DNA from 2 places in the Amycolatopsis sp. WAC 04182 genome. Region 2 is predicted to be linked to the other one. Evidence: predicted binding sites of a transcription regulator. Region 2 holds the regulator's gene; the other holds the start of a gene.
What was found. Region 2 encodes HspR, which represses chaperone genes until heat shock. Its sites were predicted from a motif close to ANNTTGAGTNNNNNNNACTCAANNT; they were not measured.
Positions count from the first base shown of each region.

Region 1: lon (endopeptidase La) is a predicted target of HspR. The motif match lies at 2,744-2,768, and genes of this name have one in related genera.

Region 1 covers NZ_QHJJ01000005.1:53,777-63,378, forward strand. Annotated here, with positions in the region: gene DMH01_RS26145 (hypothetical protein) at 1-159, opposite strand, end outside; gene lon (endopeptidase La) at 325-2,727, opposite strand; gene DMH01_RS26155 (SAM-dependent methyltransferase) at 2,895-3,743, opposite strand; gene DMH01_RS26160 (GNAT family N-acetyltransferase) at 3,763-4,701, opposite strand; gene DMH01_RS26165 (bifunctional diguanylate cyclase/phosphodiesterase) at 4,982-7,597, shown strand; tRNA gene DMH01_RS26170 (tRNA-Thr) at 7,677-7,749, shown strand; tRNA gene DMH01_RS26175 (tRNA-Met) at 7,799-7,871, shown strand; gene rpmG (50S ribosomal protein L33) at 7,917-8,081, shown strand; gene DMH01_RS26185 (MaoC family dehydratase N-terminal domain-containing protein) at 8,170-8,619, shown strand; gene DMH01_RS26190 (MaoC family dehydratase) at 8,616-9,020, shown strand; gene DMH01_RS26195 (SGNH/GDSL hydrolase family protein) at 9,359-9,602, opposite strand, start outside.
Region 2 covers NZ_QHJJ01000004.1:850,700-860,301, forward strand. Annotated here, with positions in the region: gene DMH01_RS24345 (alpha/beta hydrolase) at 1-990, shown strand, start outside; gene dnaK (molecular chaperone DnaK) at 1,157-3,034, shown strand; gene grpE (nucleotide exchange factor GrpE) at 3,031-3,801, shown strand; gene dnaJ (molecular chaperone DnaJ) at 3,835-5,007, shown strand; gene DMH01_RS24365 (heat shock protein transcriptional repressor HspR) at 5,013-5,441, shown strand; gene DMH01_RS24370 (DUF305 domain-containing protein) at 5,567-6,175, opposite strand; gene DMH01_RS24375 (lytic polysaccharide monooxygenase) at 6,160-6,912, opposite strand; gene DMH01_RS24380 (FAD-binding oxidoreductase) at 7,073-8,173, opposite strand; gene DMH01_RS24385 (globin domain-containing protein) at 8,553-9,602, opposite strand, start outside.

The DNA.
Region 1 (9,602 bases), on a different contig from region 2:
GCCGAACAGGGCGATGGCGATACCCGCGGCGATCGAGGCACTGGTACCGGCGAAGGTCAGCGCCGCGGTGAAACCGGTGAGAATGCTCAGACAGACGATCTGACCGGCCGAAACGCACCTGCGCCTCGGCCGCAACGGGGAAAGAATTCCTTGACTCATGACCTTGCCCTCTCAAGGATCACGCACCCCGGCTGGGTGGCACGCAATACACGTTATCAAAACGTGATAGGGAGTTTAAGGTGAGTCAATGTCCGGGTTCGTCCGGATCTCGGAAAGCCGAAAGCCCCGGATCCTGGGCAGGATCCGGGGCTCGGCCTCGCGCTGTTACGCCGCTTGGGCGACCGGAGCCGTCGCCGGGGCCAGCGCGATGTCCAGGACGTCACGGACGTTCGCCACGGCGTGGACGTCCAGCTGTGCCAGCACTTCCGCCGGCACGTCGTCCAGATCGGGCTCGTTGCGCTGCGGGATGATCACCGTCTTCATCCCGGCCCGGTGCGCGGCCAGCAGCTTCTGCTTGACCCCGCCGATCGGCAGCACACGCCCGGTCAGCGACACCTCACCGGTCATCGCGACGTCCGACTTCACGACCCGGCCCGAGAGCAGGGACGCCAGCGCGGTCGTCATCGTGATGCCGGCGCTCGGCCCGTCCTTGGGCACCGCGCCCGCGGGGACGTGCACGTGGATGCCGCGGTCCTTCAGGTCGCCGACCGGCAGTTCCAGCTCGGCGCCGCGCGAGCGCAGGTACGACAACGCGATCTGCACCGACTCCTTCATCACGTCGCCCAGCTGGCCGGTCAGCGACAGCCCGGTCGAGCCCGACTCCGGATCCGCCAGCGACGCCTCGATGTAGAGGACGTCACCGCCGGCGCCGGTCACCGCCAGCCCGGTCGCCACACCCGGGGTCGACGTGCGCTGCGTCGACGCGGGCAGTGAGGACTCCGGCAGGTGCCGCGGGCGGCCGAGGTAGGTCTCGAGCCCGTCGGCGTCGATCGTCAGCGGCAGCTCGACCTCGTCCAGCGCGACCTTGGTCGCCACCTTCCGCAGCACCTTCGCGATGGTCCGGTTCGCGTTGCGCACCCCGGCCTCCCGCGTGTACTCGGCGGCGATGCGGCTGAACGCGCCGTCGGTCAGCGTGACGTCGTCCTTGCCGAGACCGGCGCGCTCCAGCTCGCGGGGGAGCAGGTGGTCGCGGGCGATGGTGACCTTCTCGTGCTCGGTGTAGCCGTCGAGGGTGACCAGCTCCATCCGGTCCAGCAGCGGGCCGGGGATGGTCTCGAGCGCGTTCGCCGTCGCGAGGAACACGACGTCGGACAGGTCGAGCTCGACCTCGAGGTAGTGGTCGCGGAACGTGTGGTTCTGCTCCGGGTCCAGCACTTCCAGCAGCGCGGCCGTCGGGTCGCCGCGGTAGTCGGCGCCGACCTTGTCGATCTCGTCGAGCAGCACGACCGGGTTCATCGAGCCCGCTTCCTTGATGGCGCGGACGATCCGGCCGGGCAGCGCGCCGACGTAGGTGCGGCGGTGACCGCGGATCTCGGCCTCGTCGCGGATGCCGCCGAGCGCCACGCGGACGAACTTGCGGCCCATCGCCTTCGCCACGGACTCGCCGAGCGACGTCTTGCCGACCCCGGGAGGACCGGCGAGCGCCAGCACGGCGCCCGAACGCCGTCCGCCGACCGGGCCAAGGCCCGACTCCGCGCGACGCTTGCGCACGGCCAGGTACTCGATGATGCGTTCCTTCACGTCGTCGAGACCGGCGTGGTCGGCGTCGAGGATGTCGCGCGCCGCGGCGATGTCGTGGACGTCGGTGGTGCGCTCGTTCCACGGCAGTTCGAGGACGGTGTCCAGCCACGTGCGGATCCAGCCGCCCTCGGGGGACTGGTCCGACGTCCGCTCCAGTTTGTCCACTTCGGACAGTGCGGCCTTCTTGACCGCGTCCGGCAGTTCGGCGGCCTCGACGCGGGCGCGGTAGTCGTCGTCGTTGGCGGTGCCGTCGAGTTCGCCCAGCTCCTTGCGGATCGCTTCGAGCTGGCGGCGCAGCAGGAACTCCTTCTGCTGCTTCTCCATGCCCTCCTGGACGTCCTTGCGGATGGTGTCGGTGACCTCGAGCTCGGCCAGCTGCTCGCGGCTCCATTCGAGCGCTTTCTCCAGCCGCGTGGAGACGTCGAGCGTGGTCAGCAGTTCGAGCTTCTGCTCGGTCTTGAGGTAGGACGAGTTGCCCGCGAGGTCGGCGAGCGCGGACGGCTCCTCGACCTCCTGGACGGCGTCGATCATCTGCCAGCCGCCGCGCTGCTGGAGGATCGCGATGACGACGGACTTGTACTCGGACGCGAGCTTCGCGGAGTTGTCGTCGGTGGTCTCGGCGGCGACCTCGGCGTGCACCCAGCGGGCGGCGCCGGGGCCGTCGGCGATGTGGCCGACGACGGCGCGGCGGGTGCCGCGCAGCAACACCGCGGTCTTGCCGCCGGGCACGCGCCCGATGCGCTCGACGGTCGCGATGGTGCCGAGTCCGGCGTACTCGCCGTGGACGCGGGGGACGATCAGCACTTCGGCCTTCGTGGCGGCGCTGGACCGGATCCCCGGGAAGGAAGCCTGGGCAGGCGTGGTGGCCTGGGCGGACTCCACCGCGGCGCGCGTCTCCGTGTCGGCGAGGTCGAGCGGGACGATCATGCCCGGCAGCACGACGTCGTCATCGAGCGGGAGGACGGGCAGGAGGCGGGTGTCGGTCATCTGTGCACTCCTCGGTTAGTTGAGTCTGTCTAGCTCAACTCTCCGATCGACCCGTTTGTTTCCTTCTCGCGTTCGCCGTCAGCGATCACTCTCCCCTCCGACCTCTAACGCCCAACGCGTCGCGTTTAGGGGGCTAAACGCGACGCGTTGGGACCAGAGGTCGGATGTCAGGGGTGGACGGCGACCCCGCACCAGGCGAACGGCCGGGCACCTTCCTCGTCCCGCCTCAGCTCCCGCACCGGCCGCCACTCGGGCAGGTGGACGACGCCGGGCTCCAGCAGCGGCCAGTCCCCGAAGAGCGGCTCGATCTCTTCACGGTCCCGCATCCACACCGGGTTGCTCGTCTTCCGGTACTGCTCGACCATCCAGTGGAGCCCGTCGGCGTCCTCGCCCGTCTGGCCGCCGAAGCTCATATGCGACAGCCCCAGCCAGCTGCCCGGCGCCAGCGCGTTCCGGTAGGTCGCGACCAGCGCGGGCGGATCGTCGTGCGGGCCGGCGAAATGCAGGACGGCCATCATCATCAGGCACACCGGCTGGTCGAAATCGATCAGCCGCAGCGTTTCCGGATGCCGCAGGACGTCCTTCGGCCGCCTCATGTCCGCCTGGATGATCCCGGCCCAGTCGGTCGCCTCGTGCCGTTCGAGGATCAGCTCCGCGTGCGCGACCGCCACCGGCTCGTAGTCGACGTACACGACCTTCGCCGTGTCGCCCGGCTCCAGTTCCTCCTGGACGATCTCGTGCACGTTCCCGGCGGTCGGGACACCGGAGCCCAGATCGATGAACTGCCGGATCCCGGCGTTCAGCGCCGCGCGCACGACCCGGTTCATGAACTCGCGGTTGTGCCGCGCGCCCGGTTTGACCCACCGCCACTGCTTTTCCAGCGCGCGGGCGAATTCGCGGTCGACCGCCCAGTTGTGGGTCCCGCCGAGGAACCAGTCGTAGATCCTCGCCGCGGACGGCTTTTCGGTGTCGACCCCGGTCGGCGCCACCGGGGCCGCGTCCTCGTCCTTCTTCACGAAAACGAGCCTATCGGGATCAGGGCACCGCCGGTCGGCGCTGCCAGTACGTCCAGAGCGGCCGGTAGCCCTGCGCGTACCAGAACGGCGTCGAGCGCGGGTTGGCCAGCGCGTGGTGCAGCAGCACGGCGTCGGTGCCGCATTCGTCGAAGACCTGGTGCGCGTGCGCGGCGAGCGCCGTCCCCACCCCGCTCGAACGCGCCGGTTCGGCCACCGCGAGCGACGACAGGTAGCCGACCTTCTCGGCCGCGACCCGGCCGCCGATCCACCCCGTCTCGCCGGGGAACTGCACCCGGACCATGCCCAGCGGGCGGCCGTACAGTTCGGCGATCCACAACGTCGGATTTTCGCGGCCGACGTGTTTCGCCAGCTCCGCCGTGATCGTTTCCTCCGCGCCCTCGCGCAAAGTGACAGAACCGAACTGCGCGTCGTAGCGCTGCAATTCCAGTTCGAGTCCGACGGCGGTTTCGAGATCATCCGCTTCGGCGGGCCGGATGTGCACTCCGGGAGTGGCGGGCGGTCCCGTCACGGCGAGCCGGTCGGCCGGGCGGACCGCGATCACCAGCACGGGCGCGAAGCCGCGGCGCAGCAGTTCGGCCGAGCCGGGGGAGTCCCGGCTGGGCCGGACCACGGTCGCCGCGGTCTCGACATCCCCAGGTGGGGCCACGGTCTTCAGATGTTCATCCCATCGGGTGAGTAATGCGTCAAGGGCCGCTTCCGGGCGCGGTCCGGTGAGCCGCGCTTCGAGGCGATGCTCGACGAGCGCCCGCCACGGAGAGTCAACAGAATCGGGAGCCGCCTCAGTCCGTACCGACAATCCGGCGGCGGCCGAGTCGCCTGCTGTCGCGGAGAGTGACACGGAGCCCTCGACAGGCTCCAGTGCAGGCATTTCGGGGAGCAGGGCGTCCACGGTGGCGAGCCGCTCGGCATGCCCGGCGGCGATGGCGTGGCTATTCATAGGGCTATTCAAGCCCCTACTCACGGGTCCGCCGGGAACTTCACGGGATTGGCCGGGGCGTGGCGCCAGGTGACTTCCGGTAGTCGGAAGGAACGCGAATAACGCTCCCATTTCACCCCTTGGTCCACGCAGGTCAGCGCGACGCGCCCATTGTTAACCCTGGGGTGATCTCATACTGTCTCGAATGGGACTCGGGTACGCCCTCCGGGGTACTGTATTGCCCTCGTCCCCGAGGTCGCGGTAGGACAAGACCGGTTGGGCAGCCGGGAAGGAAGGTCGGATGCCGGACACGAACGGCAGGCCCGGGAGCGCCGCACAGGCGGCAGCGGGCAAGGGAGGCGCCGTTACGGAGGCTCGTACCGACGAGCGACGATTCCGCGTCTACACCTTCGCGGTCCTCACCATGGGCATCGCCGCCGCGGCCGCGGTCAGCCTCTGGCTGGACTTCGAGGCTTCGGACGACCTGTTGTGGATCGGGCCGATCCTCGCGCTCGCGTTCCTGCTCGCCGAACAGCTCGGCATCAACGTCGACGTCCGCAGCGGTATCTCGTGGACGATCTCGTTCACCGAGATCCCGCTGGTCATCGGTTTCTTCGTCGCTCCCTTCGAAGTCGTGCTCGCCGCCCATCTCGCGGCGGGCATCGGGACCTTGCTGGCCCGCAAGGTCGCGGGCCGTGTGCTCTACAACGCCGGCGCCTTCCTGCTGGAGATCACCGGCGCGTTCGCCGTGGCAGGACTGGTGAAACAGGCTTCCGGCGCCCACGACATGACCTGGATCGCCGCGCTGGCGGGCACTTTGACCGCGCCGCTGGTCAGCACGCTGCTCGCGCTCGCCGCCGTCCGCGTGCTGCGCCGCCGCATGCGGGTCAGCACCGCGATCCGGCTGACCGGCCGCATCCTCGTCGTCGGCTTCGTCAACGCTTCGGTCGGTCTTTCCGGATATTTGGTCATTTCCGGGACGCCGAAGGCCTGGCCGCTCGTGCTGGCCGTCTTCCTCGGCCTCACCGCTTTGTACTGGGCGTACTCCGACCTGCTCCGCGAGCAGCGCGACATGGAAGCGCTGTCCGACGTGAGCCTGATGGTCGCGCGGTCCGGGCAACAGGCCGCCGCGCGGCCCGCCGGACGAGCCGACGAACTCGTCGGCGGGGTCGACGTCCGCGAATGGGCGACCATCGCCGAACGCATCAAGGACCAGCTCGCCGCCGGCCGTGTCGTGCTCAGGCTGCGGCTGGAACCGAAGGACACCATGCGGATGGTCGTCGCGGGCGACGAACTGCCGCCCGTCGACCCGGCCGCCGACGACCCGCTGCTGCGCCTGCCCGGCGCGCACGTCCGGCATTTCCGGATCACCGAAGCCAATCCCGACGTCCGCTCCGCGTTGCTCGACCGCGGCGCGCAGGAGGCGCTGGTCGTCCCGTTGCGCAGCGCGAACCAGCTCCTCGGCGTCGTCGAAGCGCACGACAGGCTGTCCCGCTGGCGCGGATTCGGCAAGTACGACGTCCAGCTGCTCGGCACGATGGCCAGCCACCTCGCGACGTCGCTGGACAACCGGCGCCTGCTCGCGACCCTGCGCCACGACGCCTACCACGACCCGCTGACCGGTCTGCTCAACCGGCCGGGCTTCCGCCAGGTCGCCAAGGAACCGTTGCGGGAACAGGTCGACGCGGTCGTGCTCCGGATCGACCTCGACGTCTTCTCCACCGTCAGCGACGCACTCGGCTACGTGTGGGCCGACCGGATGGTCATCGCCGCGGGCCGCCGGATCCGCGACGCGCTCGGCCCCGACGTCCCGCTCGCCAGGCTCGAAGGCGCGTCCTTCGCGGCGCTCCTCGTCGGCTGCGCGCCGGAACGCGCCCAGGCCGCCGCGGAACTGCTGCGCGCGGAACTCGTCGCCCCGTACCCGGTCGACCGGCTCTCCGTCGAAGCCAACGCGATGATCGGCTACGCCACTTCGTCGGCGGAAGACGACGACCAGGTCGACGTCGACGGGCTCCTGCAGCGCGCCGACGTCGCCGTCCGCGCGACCAAGGGCGGCGAAGAGGTCCGCGGCTACATGGCCAGCATGGGCCAGATCTTCATGCGCCGGTTCCAGATGGTCACGCAGTTCCGGCAGTCGCTGGAAGAAGGCCAGCTGAGCGTCCACTACCAGCCGAAGATCACCTTGCCGAACCGGCAGATCCAGGGCGTCGAGGCGCTCGTGCGCTGGGTGCACCCGGAGTTCGGCAGGCTCGGCCCCGACGAGTTCGTCCCGGCGATTGAAGCGGCAGGCCTCATCGGCGTCCTGACGTCGTTCGTGCTCGAAGAGTCGTTGAAGCGTGTGCGCAAATGGCTCGACGAGGGCCTGCGCATCTCCGCCGCGGTGAACCTGTCGGTGCGGAACCTGGCCGACGAGGACTTCCCGACGAAGGTCGCGCGCGAACTCGACCGTTTCGGCATCCCGCCCGAGCTGCTCACCTTCGAGCTGACCGAGTCCGGTGTGATGTCCGACCCGCAGAAGGCGCTGCCGATCCTGCGGGAGCTGCACTCGCTCGGCATCGTGCTCGCCGTCGACGACTTCGGCACCGGCTACTCGTCGCTGGCGTACCTGCGGCAGCTCCCGGTCGACCAGGTCAAGATCGACAAGAGCTTCGTCCTCGGCATGGGCACCGACCTCGGCGACCTCGCCGTGGTGCGCTCCATCGTCGAACTGGGCCACTCGCTCGGCCTCACGGTGGTGGCGGAGGGCGTCGAGGAGGACGTCGCGCGGGATCAGCTCGAGGCGATGGGGTGTGACGTGGCACAGGGCTACCTCATCTCGCGGCCGCTGCCGGAGGACCGGCTGGAGGCGTGGCTGCAGGCCCGCACGGCACGCTCGCCGGGGCGGCACTCCGAGACCGTCCTGACCCTGCTGACCTGAGGTTTTGCGGTAAGGGGACCCCCCTGAAATCGGGGTCCCCCGAAGTTGGTAATCTTTCCAAGTCCTCGCGAGAGGCAAGGCCCCTTTAGCTCAGTCGGCAGAGCGTCTCCATGGTAAGGAGAAGGTCTACGGTTCGATTCCGTAAAGGGGCTCGCGACCTCAGCCGCGTCACGTAAGCGTGTCGCGGCCAGGTTCATGTAAGGCGGTGTAGCTCAGCTGGCAGAGCAAGCGGCTCATAATCGCTGTGTCGCCGGTTCAAGTCCGGCCACCGCTACGCGGTAATCCTGGGTATCCCAGGCCTAGTAGAGAAGGAAATGCTGTGGCTGCCACTGACGTGCGACCGAAGATCACGCTCGCGTGTGAGGAGTGCAAGCACCGCAACTACATCACCAAGAAGAACCGGCGCAACAACCCGGATCGCCTGGAGATGAAGAAGTTCTGCCCGAACTGCGGTACGCACCGGACTCACAAAGAGACCCGCTGAGCGTCTAGCGGTTCTACCTGTCTCACCCGAAGCCGTCCTGGTCACCAGGGCGGCTTCGGGTATTTTCCGGGTTCGGTAGCCTGCTCGGGTGGCCTTGGACCAGTCGTTCACCGGGCGGGTGTACCCGCCGACCAGTACCTATGAAGTGAGTCGCGAGAAGATCCGGGAGTTCGCCGACGCGCTCGGCGACGCGAACCCGCTCTACCGCGACACCGAAGCGGCGAAGGCGGCCGGCTACCCCGACGTCATCGCCCCGCCGACGTTCCTGACGATCATCAACCTCGCCTCGATCAACGCGATCGTCACGGACCCCGAGCTGGGTCTCGACTATTCGCGGATGGTCCACGGCGACCAGCGGTTCACCTACACGCGGCCGGTGCACGCGGGCGACGTCCTGTCGCTCACCACGTACATCGACAACATCATGACCCGCGCCGGGAACGACTTCATCAACCTGCGCGCCGAGATCTCCGGCGCCGACGGTGGCCCGATCGCCACCACGTACGCCCAGCTCGTGGTCCGAGGGGAGGGCGCGTGAGCACGTTCACCGCCGGGGAAGAACTGACGCCCCTGACGATCGACGTCACCAGGGAGCAGCTGGTGCGCTACGCCGGCGCCTCGCTGGACTTCAACCCCATCCACTGGAACGAGGCCTTCGCCAAGGAGGTCGGCCTGCCCGACGTCATCGCGCACGGGATGCTGACCATGGCGCTCGGGGCGCGGCTCGTCACCGACTGGCTCGGCGACCCCGGCCGCCTCGTGGACTACTTCGCGCGCTTCACGCGCCCCGTGGTCGTGCCGAACGACGGCGCGGCGACCATCGAGTTCACCGGGAAGGTCGCCGTGGTCAACGACGACGGCACCGCCCGTGTCGACATCACCGCCAAGTTCGAGGGCAAGGCCGTCCTGGGCAAGGCCCAAGCGGTCGTCCGCACCTGACCTCGACGCGAAGCAAGGGACCTTTGCTACCGCTCGCTTAGCATGCCTAAGTAAGTGAGAGCAAAGGTCCCTTGCTCTCTTTTCGCAGGTCAGCGCGTCCGTGAGGGATCCACGCCGGCTCGCGTAGGGACGCGAAGAGGCTTCGCGAGCTTCAGAAGGGTCGCTTCGCGGCCTTAAGCCGCCCGTACGCCGCATGACCGGACCGATGGCGCCCACTGTGTGGATTTTGGGACGTTGGATGACCCGAAACCCACACAGTCCCGCGTGACAGGTCCGGTCATGCGGGCTCGGCCCCCGCCAGCCCAGGGCCCGCCACTGAAGCAAGACCCGAAGAACCCCTACGCGACCTTGAGCAGCTTCTCGATGACCTCCGCCATCCCTTCCTCGCCCCGCGCGTTCGGGTGCAGCGGCGCCGCGGGCACGGAGGGAGCTGGGCCTTCGACCCATCGCCGGTTCGCGGCACTGCACATGTCCCGCCCCTTGCTCGCTGTCGACATGTCGGCGAAGCCCGCTTCGTGTGCCTTCGCCGTCTCTTGCAGTGCGGTGTTCAGTCGTTTCAGCGAGTCGCGGAAGTAGGCCACG
Region 2 (9,602 bases):
CGCGCCGAATACGACAAGCTCCTCGCGCACAACCGCGCTTCGGGCAGCGAATGTCTGAAGAGGACAGGACCCGGATTGTCCTCTGTGGACACTTGGCGGGCCGCGGACGACGTCGAAGCGATCCGGGTCGCCCTCGGCGAGCCGAAGGTGAACTGGCTCGGCGTCTCCTACGGTTCCGAACTCGGTGCCGTGTACGCGGAGAAGTACCCGAAGCGCGTCCGGACGATGGTGCTCGACGGCGCGGTCGACCATTCGCGGCCGACCAGGCAGGCGGTCCTCGAAGAGGCAATCGCGACCGAAAGCGCGCTCAAGGACTTCGCGCGGTGGTGCACGACGTCGGCCGACTGCCCGCTTCGCGGCAAGGACGCCCTCGCCGCTTACGACGCGCTGATGCGGACGCCCGGGGGTGTGCCGTCGAAACAACTCGGGCGGAACGTGACCGCCGAGGAGATGGCGGCCGGCGTCTACGGCAGCCTCATCCTCCCCGCGTTCTGGCCGGAACTCGCGAAGGCGATCGAGGCCGCGACGGCGGGGAACGCGGACGGACTGCTGCCGTACTCCCAGCTCGACCCGTCTTACGGCGCGTATCGCGCGATCGGCTGTCACGACTTCGGCTCGCCGTTCACCTCCTACGCCGACATGCGGGCGATGCAGGGACTGGTGAAGACCCTCTCGCCGCACGGCTGGCGGTACTCGGAGTTCTGGGACATGGCGAGCGGGTGCGCGGGCTGGCCGGTGCCTTCGGCGTACCTGCCGCGGCCGCAGCGCGTCCAGGGGGCGGCGCCGATCCTCGTGGTCGGCGGCGAACACGATCCGGCGACGCCGCTGGTGTGGGCGAAGGGGCTCGCGCGGAACATCGAGAACTCGACGTTGCTGGTCGACGCCGGGTACGGGCACACGGGGCTGCTCAACTCGGCCTGCGTGCGCACCCAAGAGGTGAAATACCTGGTGAGCGGCGTCACACCCGCTCCGGGCGCGGTCTGCCGGTAGTCCGGGAACAAGACGATCGTGCCGCACGTTGAGCCGGATACAAGGTTGAGTGAGGGTGACTCAAGTCCGGCTTGACGGAAGCCCCACCATCCCGATACAACTTGCGTTGAGCCCACTCAAGGTGGGCCGATACGTGCAGGTCACGAACTAGCAGGAGGATCACACCATGGCGCGAGCGGTCGGCATCGACCTCGGCACGACCAACTCGGTCGTCGCTGTCCTTGAGGGCGGCGAGCCGACGGTCATCGCCAACTCGGAAGGTTCCCGCACCACCCCGTCCATCGTCGCCTTCGCCAAGAACGGCGAAGTGCTGACCGGCCAGCCGGCGAAGAACCAGGCCGTGACGAACGTCGACCGGACCATCCGGTCGGTCAAGCGGCACATCGGTACCGACTGGAAGACCGAGATCGACGGCAAGGCCTACACCTCGCAGGAGATCAGCGCCCGCGTGCTGATGAAGCTCAAGCGCGACGCCGAGGCGTACCTGGGCGAGACCATCACCGACGCGGTCATCACCGTCCCCGCCTACTTCGAGGACGCGCAGCGGCAGGCCACCAAGGAGGCCGGGCAGATCGCCGGCCTGAACGTGCTCCGCATCGTCAACGAGCCCACCGCGGCGGCGCTGGCGTACGGCCTCGACAAGGGCGAGAAGGAACAGACCATCCTGGTCTTCGACCTCGGTGGCGGTACGTTCGACGTCTCGCTGCTGGAGATCGGCGAGGGTGTCGTCGAGGTCCGTGCGACCTCCGGTGACAACCACCTCGGCGGTGACGACTGGGACGAGCGCATCGTCACCTGGCTGGTCGACAAGTTCAAGTCGTCCAACGGCATCGACCTCACCAAGGACAAGATGGCGCTCCAGCGCATCCGTGAGGCCGCCGAGAAGGCGAAGATCGAGCTCTCCAGCTCGAACTCGGCCAGCATCAACCTGCCGTACATCACGGTGGACGCGGACAAGAACCCGTTGTTCCTCGACGAGCAGCTCTCCCGCGCCGAGTTCCAGAAGATCACCTCGGACCTGCTCGAGCGCACCCGCAAGCCGTTCAACAACGTCATCCGTGACGCGGGTGTCGCCGTCGGCGACATCGACCACGTCGTGCTCGTGGGTGGTTCCACCCGCATGCCCGCCGTGTCCGAGCTGGTCAAGGAGCTGACCGGCGGCCGCGAGCCGAACAAGGGCGTCAACCCGGACGAGGTCGTCGCCGTCGGCGCTGCGCTGCAGGCCGGTGTGCTCAAGGGTGAGGTCAAGGACGTCCTGCTGCTCGACGTGACCCCGCTTTCGCTGGGCATCGAGACCAAGGGCGGCGTGTTCACCAAGCTCATCGAGCGCAACACCACGATCCCGACCAAGCGTTCGGAGATCTTCTCCACCGCGGACGACAACCAGCCCTCGGTGCAGATCCAGGTGTTCCAGGGTGAGCGCGAGATCGCGGCGCACAACAAGAAGCTCGGCATGTTCGAGCTGACCGGTCTCCCGCCCGCCCCCCGTGGCGTGCCGCAGATCGAGGTCACCTTCGACATCGACGCCAACGGCATCGTGCACGTCCTCGCGAAGGACCTCGGCACGAACAAGGAGCAGTCGATGACGATCACCGGTGGCTCCGCGCTGCCGAAGGACGACATCGAGCGCATGGTCAAGGACGCCGAGGCGCACGCCGAGGAGGACAAGCAGCGCCGCGAGGAGGCGGAGACCCGCAACCAGGCGGAGACGCTGGTCTACCAGACCGAGAAGTTCGTCAAGGACAACGAGGACAAGCTGCCCGACGAGCTCAAGGGCAAGGTCAAGACCGCGATCGACGAGGCCAACGAGGCGCTCAAGGGCACCGACTCGGCGAAGATCCGCGAGTCCATCGAGAAGCTGAACACCGCTTCGCAGGAGCTGGGCACCGCGCTCTACGCCAACGCGGCGGGCAACGCCGCCGACGACGCCGCCGCCGGTGAAGGCGCCGCCGGGACCGCGGGTGCGGGCACCGGTTCGCAGGCCAAGGCCGACGACGTCGTCGACGCCGAGATCGTCGAAGAGGACGAGAAGGACAAGAAGTGACGGGACGCTACGACGAAACCGAGGGCCAGGGCCCGGATGAGCCGGTGGTCGTGCGGGACCGTAGGCGGATCGATCCGCTGACCGGTGAGGTCCGCTCGGCCGCCCCGGAGGCCGAACCCAAGGAAGGTCCGAAGCACGCCGCTCCTGCCGAGGAACCGGCTGCTCCGACGGAGCCGGAGCCCGCGGCACACGCGGGCCCCGGCCTCGGGGAGTCCATTGTGGACGACTCGGTGTCGGTGGCCACCGGGCTGGAGAAGGAGCTGGCGGAACGCACCGCCGACCTCCAGCGTCTCCAGGCGGAGTACGCCAACTACCGCAAGCGCGTGGACCGCGACCGCGAGCAGGTCGTCGCCGGCGCGAAGGCGTCGGTCGTCAACGATCTGCTCCCGCTGCTCGACGACATCGAGCGCGCGGAACAGCACGGCGATCTGACGGGCGCCTTCAAGGCGGTCGGCGAGAAGCTGGTCGGGAGCCTGCAGCGGTCGGGCCTCGAGCCGTTCGGCGCCGAGGGCGAGCCCTTCGACCCGAGCGTCCACGAGGCGGTCCAGCACAGCACGTCGCCGGACGTCACCGAGCCGACGGTCACCATGGTCATGCGCCGCGGTTACCGCTTCGGCGAGCGTGTGCTGCGCCCGGCGATGGTCGGGGTCACCGACCACGAGCCGGGCGCGGCTCCCGCGCCGTCGGCGCAGGACGCCCCGGTGGACCCGCCCGTCGGTGGCGAACTGCCGCTCGAGGGCGAACTTTTCGATGAGAACAACCGCTGATCGGCGATACGGCGTGAAAGGAGGAGACGTTCGGTGAGTGCACGGGAATGGATCGGTAAGGACTTCTACCGTGAGCTGGGCGTCTCCTCCGACGCCACCGCGGACGAGATCAAGAAGGCCTATCGCAAGCTGGCCAAGGAGAACCACCCCGACGCCAACGCGGGCAACGCGGAGGCCGAGAAGAAGTTCAAGGCGGTCTCCGAGGCGTACGGCGTTCTTTCCGACACGTCCAAGCGCAAGGAGTACGACGAGGCCCGCCGCCTCTTCGGCTCCGGTGGTCCCGGCGGCTTCGGCTTCCCGGGGGCCGGCGGTGGCGGCGGCGGTTTCGACGTCGGCGACATCTTCGGCCAGGCGGGTCAGCAGCAGGGCGGCTTCGGCGGTCTCGGCGACATCCTCGGCGGGCTCTTCGGCCGTCGCGGCGCCGCCGGTGCCACCGCGAACCGGCCGCAGCGCGGCTCGGACGTGGAGACCGACGTCCGGATCGACTTCGCCGAGGCGGTCAAGGGCGCGACCCTGCCGCTGCGGCTGTCGAGCCCGGCGACCTGTTCCACCTGTGGCGGCAACGGCGCGAAGCCGGGGACCTCCCCGAGGACGTGTGCGACCTGCCAGGGCAGCGGGCTGGTCAGCCGGAGCCAGGGCGCGTTCGCGTTTTCGGAGCCCTGCCGGGACTGCCGCGGCCGCGGCACGCTCATCGACGACCCCTGCCCGGAATGCGCGGGCGAGGGCATCAGCACCCGCACCCGCACGCTGACCGTGCGGATCCCGCCGGGCGTCGCCGACGACCAGCGGATCCGGCTGGCGGGCCAGGGCGAACCGGGCCGTGGCGGCGCGCAACCGGGCGATCTGTACGTCCGCGTGCACGTCGCTCCGCACGCGGTGTTCGGGCGCAAGGACCTCGACCTGACGATCACCGTGCCGGTGTCCTTCACGGAACTGGCCCTCGGCGGCACGATCACCGTGCCGACGCTCGAGGGGAAGGTCTCGCTGAAGGTGCCGCAGGGCACGGCGAGCGGTCGCGTGCTCCGGGTGCGCGGCAAGGGAATCGCGAAACGCGACGGCTCGCAGGGCGACCTGCTGGTCACCCTGCAGGCGGCCATCCCGGCCAAATTGGACGACAAGGCCCGTGAAGCGCTGGAGGCCTACGCGGAGGCCATGGCCGACCACGATCCGCGACCGGAGATCACCGAACTTCTCGAAGGCAGGTGAGCACGATGTTCGGCGGGCTGCCGCACGGTGCGGACGAGGACACCCCGGTGTTCGTCATTTCGGTGGCGGCGCAGCTTTCCGGCCTGCACGCGCAGACCCTGCGGTCCTACGACCGCCAGGGTCTCGTGTCGCCGGGCCGGACCTCCGGTGGTGGACGCCGTTACTCGATGCGGGATATCGCGTTGCTGCGCGAAGTGCAGCGACTGTCCCAAGAGGACGGTGTCAACCTCGCGGGCATCAAGCGGATCATCGAGCTGGAGAACCAGGTCGACGCGCTCCGCGCGCGAATCGCCGAACTGACCGATGAGCTCACGGCGGCATATGTCGCCGCCGAACAGACGGCCGCGGCCGTGCACGCCTCCTACCGCAAGGACCTCGTCCCCCTGCGGCAGCAGACGGCCCTGGTCGTCTGGAAGCCCAAAAAACGTACTTAGGTCCCGCGTGATTGAACGTGTCACTCGCGTGATTGAGCACGCAACTCGCGTGATTGAAGGCGTAACTCACGAGTTACGCCTTCAATCACGCGAGTGACACGTTCGCGCACAGAGGACTGAACGCGTTATTGGCCGGGCACCAGGGTCCGGATCTGCTGGACCTCGCCGGTGCGCGAATCCATGATCCGCTGGGCCAGTGCCTTCGCCTCCGGGTTCTTGCCGTCCTTCAGTTCGGTCCTCGCCAGCGCGACCCCGTTGTGCTGGTGCGCGACGAAGATGTCGGCGAAGTCGAGGCTGAACTCCGCACCATCCTTTTTGGACAGTGCTTCGAGCAGTCCCTTGTCCGTGAGCCCGTCGCCACCGTGATGGTGGTGCGCGTGCGGATCCGCCGAGCCCGTCTCGGGTTTGCCCCAGGCCTTCAGCCAGTTCCGCATGTCGGTGGTCTCGGTCTGCTGCGTCGCCTCGATGGCCGCCGCGAGATTCGTCAGCTCCTGCTTCTGCCCCTGCTTGGCCTTCACCAGCTTGACGATCTCCACACCCTGGTCGTTGTGGGCGATCATCATCTGCAGGAACATCACGTCGGCGTCGTTGTACGCCGCCGACGCGCCCGCCGACTGGGGGACCGGGGAGAGCGGGGCGCCGGCGTTGGGGGGTGAGCCGTCGCCGGACCCGCAGCCCGCGAGGGCCACGAGACCGGCGACGAGAACGAGGGCCAGCTTCACTGGCGTGTCCACAGGGCCGGGGTGTTCGGCGGCTCCCAGCCTTGGATCGCCGTATGCGCCATCTGGCACCGGTAGGTGGCGCCGCCGTAGGTCACCGTGCTGCCGACCGAGTAGGACGCGCCGGCCGCCCAGGTGCCGCCGGTGGGCGGGTTGGTCGTGCTGGTCGGGGGGTTCGACGTCGTAGGCGGGTTGCTGGTGGTCGGCGGGTTGCTCGTGGTGGGCGGGTTGCCGCCGCCGATCTGCAGGTCGATGCAGCTGTAGAAGGCCATCGGCGTGTCCGCGATGTTCCAGATGGCGAGCACCTTCTGGCGGCCGCTGAAGCCGTTCAGGCTCACCGTGTGCGACGTCGGGTCCTTCGGCGCGGAGTTGTTCCCGCTGATGTCGGCGATCTTGGTGCCGCCGATGTAGTACTCGTAGTTCGTGGTCCGGTGGTAGGCGGTGAACTTCCAGTTGAAGGTCACGCTGTTGCCGACCGACGCGGCGGGCCACGGCTTCGACTCGTCGTTGAGCTCGGCGAATCCGGGAAGACCGCCGTTGCAGCTGCGGAGCCCCTTGGGGCCTTCGACGCTCTGCGGTTCGTAGACGATGGCACCGCAGCCGGAAACCTTGCCCTGGGCGCAGTTCGCCTGGCGGCTGGGCGGGGACAGCACATAGCCGTGGGCGCTGGCCACCTGCGGGATGGCCACGATGGCGATCGGGGCGAGGATCGCACCGGCGGCGGCTGCCACGAGCTTGCGTTTGACGGTCATGCCGGCTCCTGGGGGATGGAACGACGGTGTTCCCGTAAGGGGGAGCAATGTGGTCTAGACCATAAATCCGCCGGTGACCGCGGTCAATGATTCACTGACCTACTGCTGCGTCGAGCCCAGGTGGAACAGCCGATCGGCCTAATACGAAGGACGCATCGGCTCAGTCCAGGGTGAAGGGGTCGTACTTGATCCGCGCCAGGTCCGTGCCCGCGGCGAGCAGTTTCGCGATCGTCGCCCGGATCATCGACGGTGACCCGGCGACGTACACGTCGCGCTCCTTCCAGGCACCGCGCTGCGTGACCGCCGTGGCCAGCGTGCCGCGGTCGCCGCCGGCGATGGTGCCTTCCTCGGTCACCGGGGTCACCGTCAGCCAAGGGCAGGTGACGGTCAGCCCGCGGAGCTCGTCGAGGGCGTAGAGGTCTTCCGGGCGGCGGCCGCCGAAGAACAGGTGCACCGGCGGGTTGTGCTTCCAGCGCGACATGTCGTCGAGCAGGGCGAGCAGCGGCGCGACGCCGGTGCCGCCGCCGATCATCAGCAGCGGACGGCTCTCCGTGTGGTTCACCGAAAGCGCGCCGAGCGACGGGCCGAGGCGCCAGACGTCGCCGAACCGGGTGTGGTGGACGATCGCGCGCGAGACCCAGCCTCCGCGCACGGCGTGCACGTGGAACTCCATCGTCCCGTCGGCGTGCGGCGCGGTGGCGGGCGAGAAGTACCGCCACATCCGCGGCCGCTGCGGGACTTCGACGCTGACGTAACCGCCGGCCCGGTACGGGAGCGGCTGATCGGTGCGTACCTTGACGATGGCGACGTCACGGGACACGACGCGGTGTTCGATGACGGTCGCCTTCCACCACGCCGGCCCGACTTCCTTGCCCGCGGCCTCGCGCATGTTCTTCGAAATGACGCCGTACGCGGTGACCCAGGCGTCTTCCAGCTCCGGTGTCCAGTCGTCCTTCAGGAACCTTTTCAACGCGGCGATCAGCGCGACGCCGACGGCGTCGTAATGGCGGCCGAGGACGTCGAACTTCCGGTGGTCGCGGCCGAGTTGCCCGAGGAACGTGGCCAGTTCGTCGGGCCGGTCCACCATCTGGACGACGTAGACGAGTGCGCGCAGCAAACGATTTCGCTGCGTGGCCATGTTGATCGGGAACAACGCCCTCGCGTCCGGCGAAACGGAGAAGAGCACGCCGTAGAAGTACTGGGACAGCTCTTCGGCCTTCGTTTCGACGGCGGCGAAACTCTTCCTGATGAGCTTGGCCATCTCGACGGTCTTGTCCGCGGACGGCGTCTCGATCAGGGGCGGAACGGGAATCGGTGAAGATCTCGACGAACTCGGTGGATGCTCGTATTTCACTGTTTCGGCAGTCATGGGTGAACGATTTTCTCCAGTTGGATCGGGCATATTCTCCAGACCCGATGTCATCGTGCTCGTGTTCCCCCGAGGGTTCTCGACTGTATGCCCGAACGTCGCGAAAGGATCCACGAATGGTTGTTTCCCGCTCGAACGGAGCAAACGATATACGCGCCGTCAACACCGTCTGGCACTAAGTAAAGGAAAGCGTGATCGGCCGATCGGGTGGGTTTTCTCCGTGATTACGGGATCACGTAACGCGGCTGACCACCATTGTGGAATGGAATTCCTAGTCGATGGTGAAGGGGTCGTACGCGATCTGGTCGAGCGCGCTGCCCGCGACCAGCATCCGGGACACCGTCGCGCGGATCATCGCGGGCGAACCGGCGACGAGGACCCGGTGCCCCGGCCAGGATCCTTGCTGGGTAACGGCTTCCGCGAGGGTGCCCTGCACGCAGCCGGGCGCCTCTTCGCCGTGCTCGACCACCGGCGTCACGGTGAGCCACGGGTTCGTGGCGGCGAGGGCGCGCAGCTCGTCGAGGTCGTAAAGGTCCTCACGCGACGGTCCGCCGTAGAACAGCTGGACCTTCGGGTTTTCGCCCCACTGCGCGAGGTCGTCCAGGATGGCGCGCAGCGGCGCGATACCGGTACCGCCGGCGATCATCAGGACGCCGCGGCCGTCGGTCCGGTCGACCGAAAGCCTGCCGAGCGGCGGCCCCAGCCGCCAGACGTCGCCGGGCTGCGTGTGGCTGACGATGGCGCGCGAAACCCAGCCGCCGTCGACGGCGCGCACGTGGAACTCGATGCCGCCGTCCTCGCGCGGCGCGTTCGCCGGCGACAGGTAGCGCCAGAGCCTCGGCCGCTGCGGGACTTCGACACTCATGTATTGGCCGGGCTGGTACGGCACCGGGAATTCGGGCTGGACGCGGACCAGGGCGAGATCCCAGGTGAGCCGCCGGTGTTCGAGGACGGTGGCCGACCACGATGCCGGGTTGACGTCGGCCGCGGCGGCCTCCTGCATCGCGCGGGCGACGATGGTGAACGCCTCGGCCCAGGCCCGTTCGACCTCCGGTGTCCAGTCCGGACCGAGGTGGTTCTTGAGCGAGGCGAGCAGTGCGGTGCCGACGGCCTCGTAATGCCGCGGGATGACACCGAACTTGCGGTGGTCGCGGCCGAGCTGGGTCAGGAACGGCACGAGGTCGTCGGGCCGGTCGACCATCTGCACGATGTGGACCAGCGCGCGCACCAGCCTGCCGCGCTGGACCTCCATGTTGATCGGGAAGAAGTCGCGGGTCGCCGGCGCGAGGGTGAACAGCATCCCGTAGAAGAACTGGGAGAT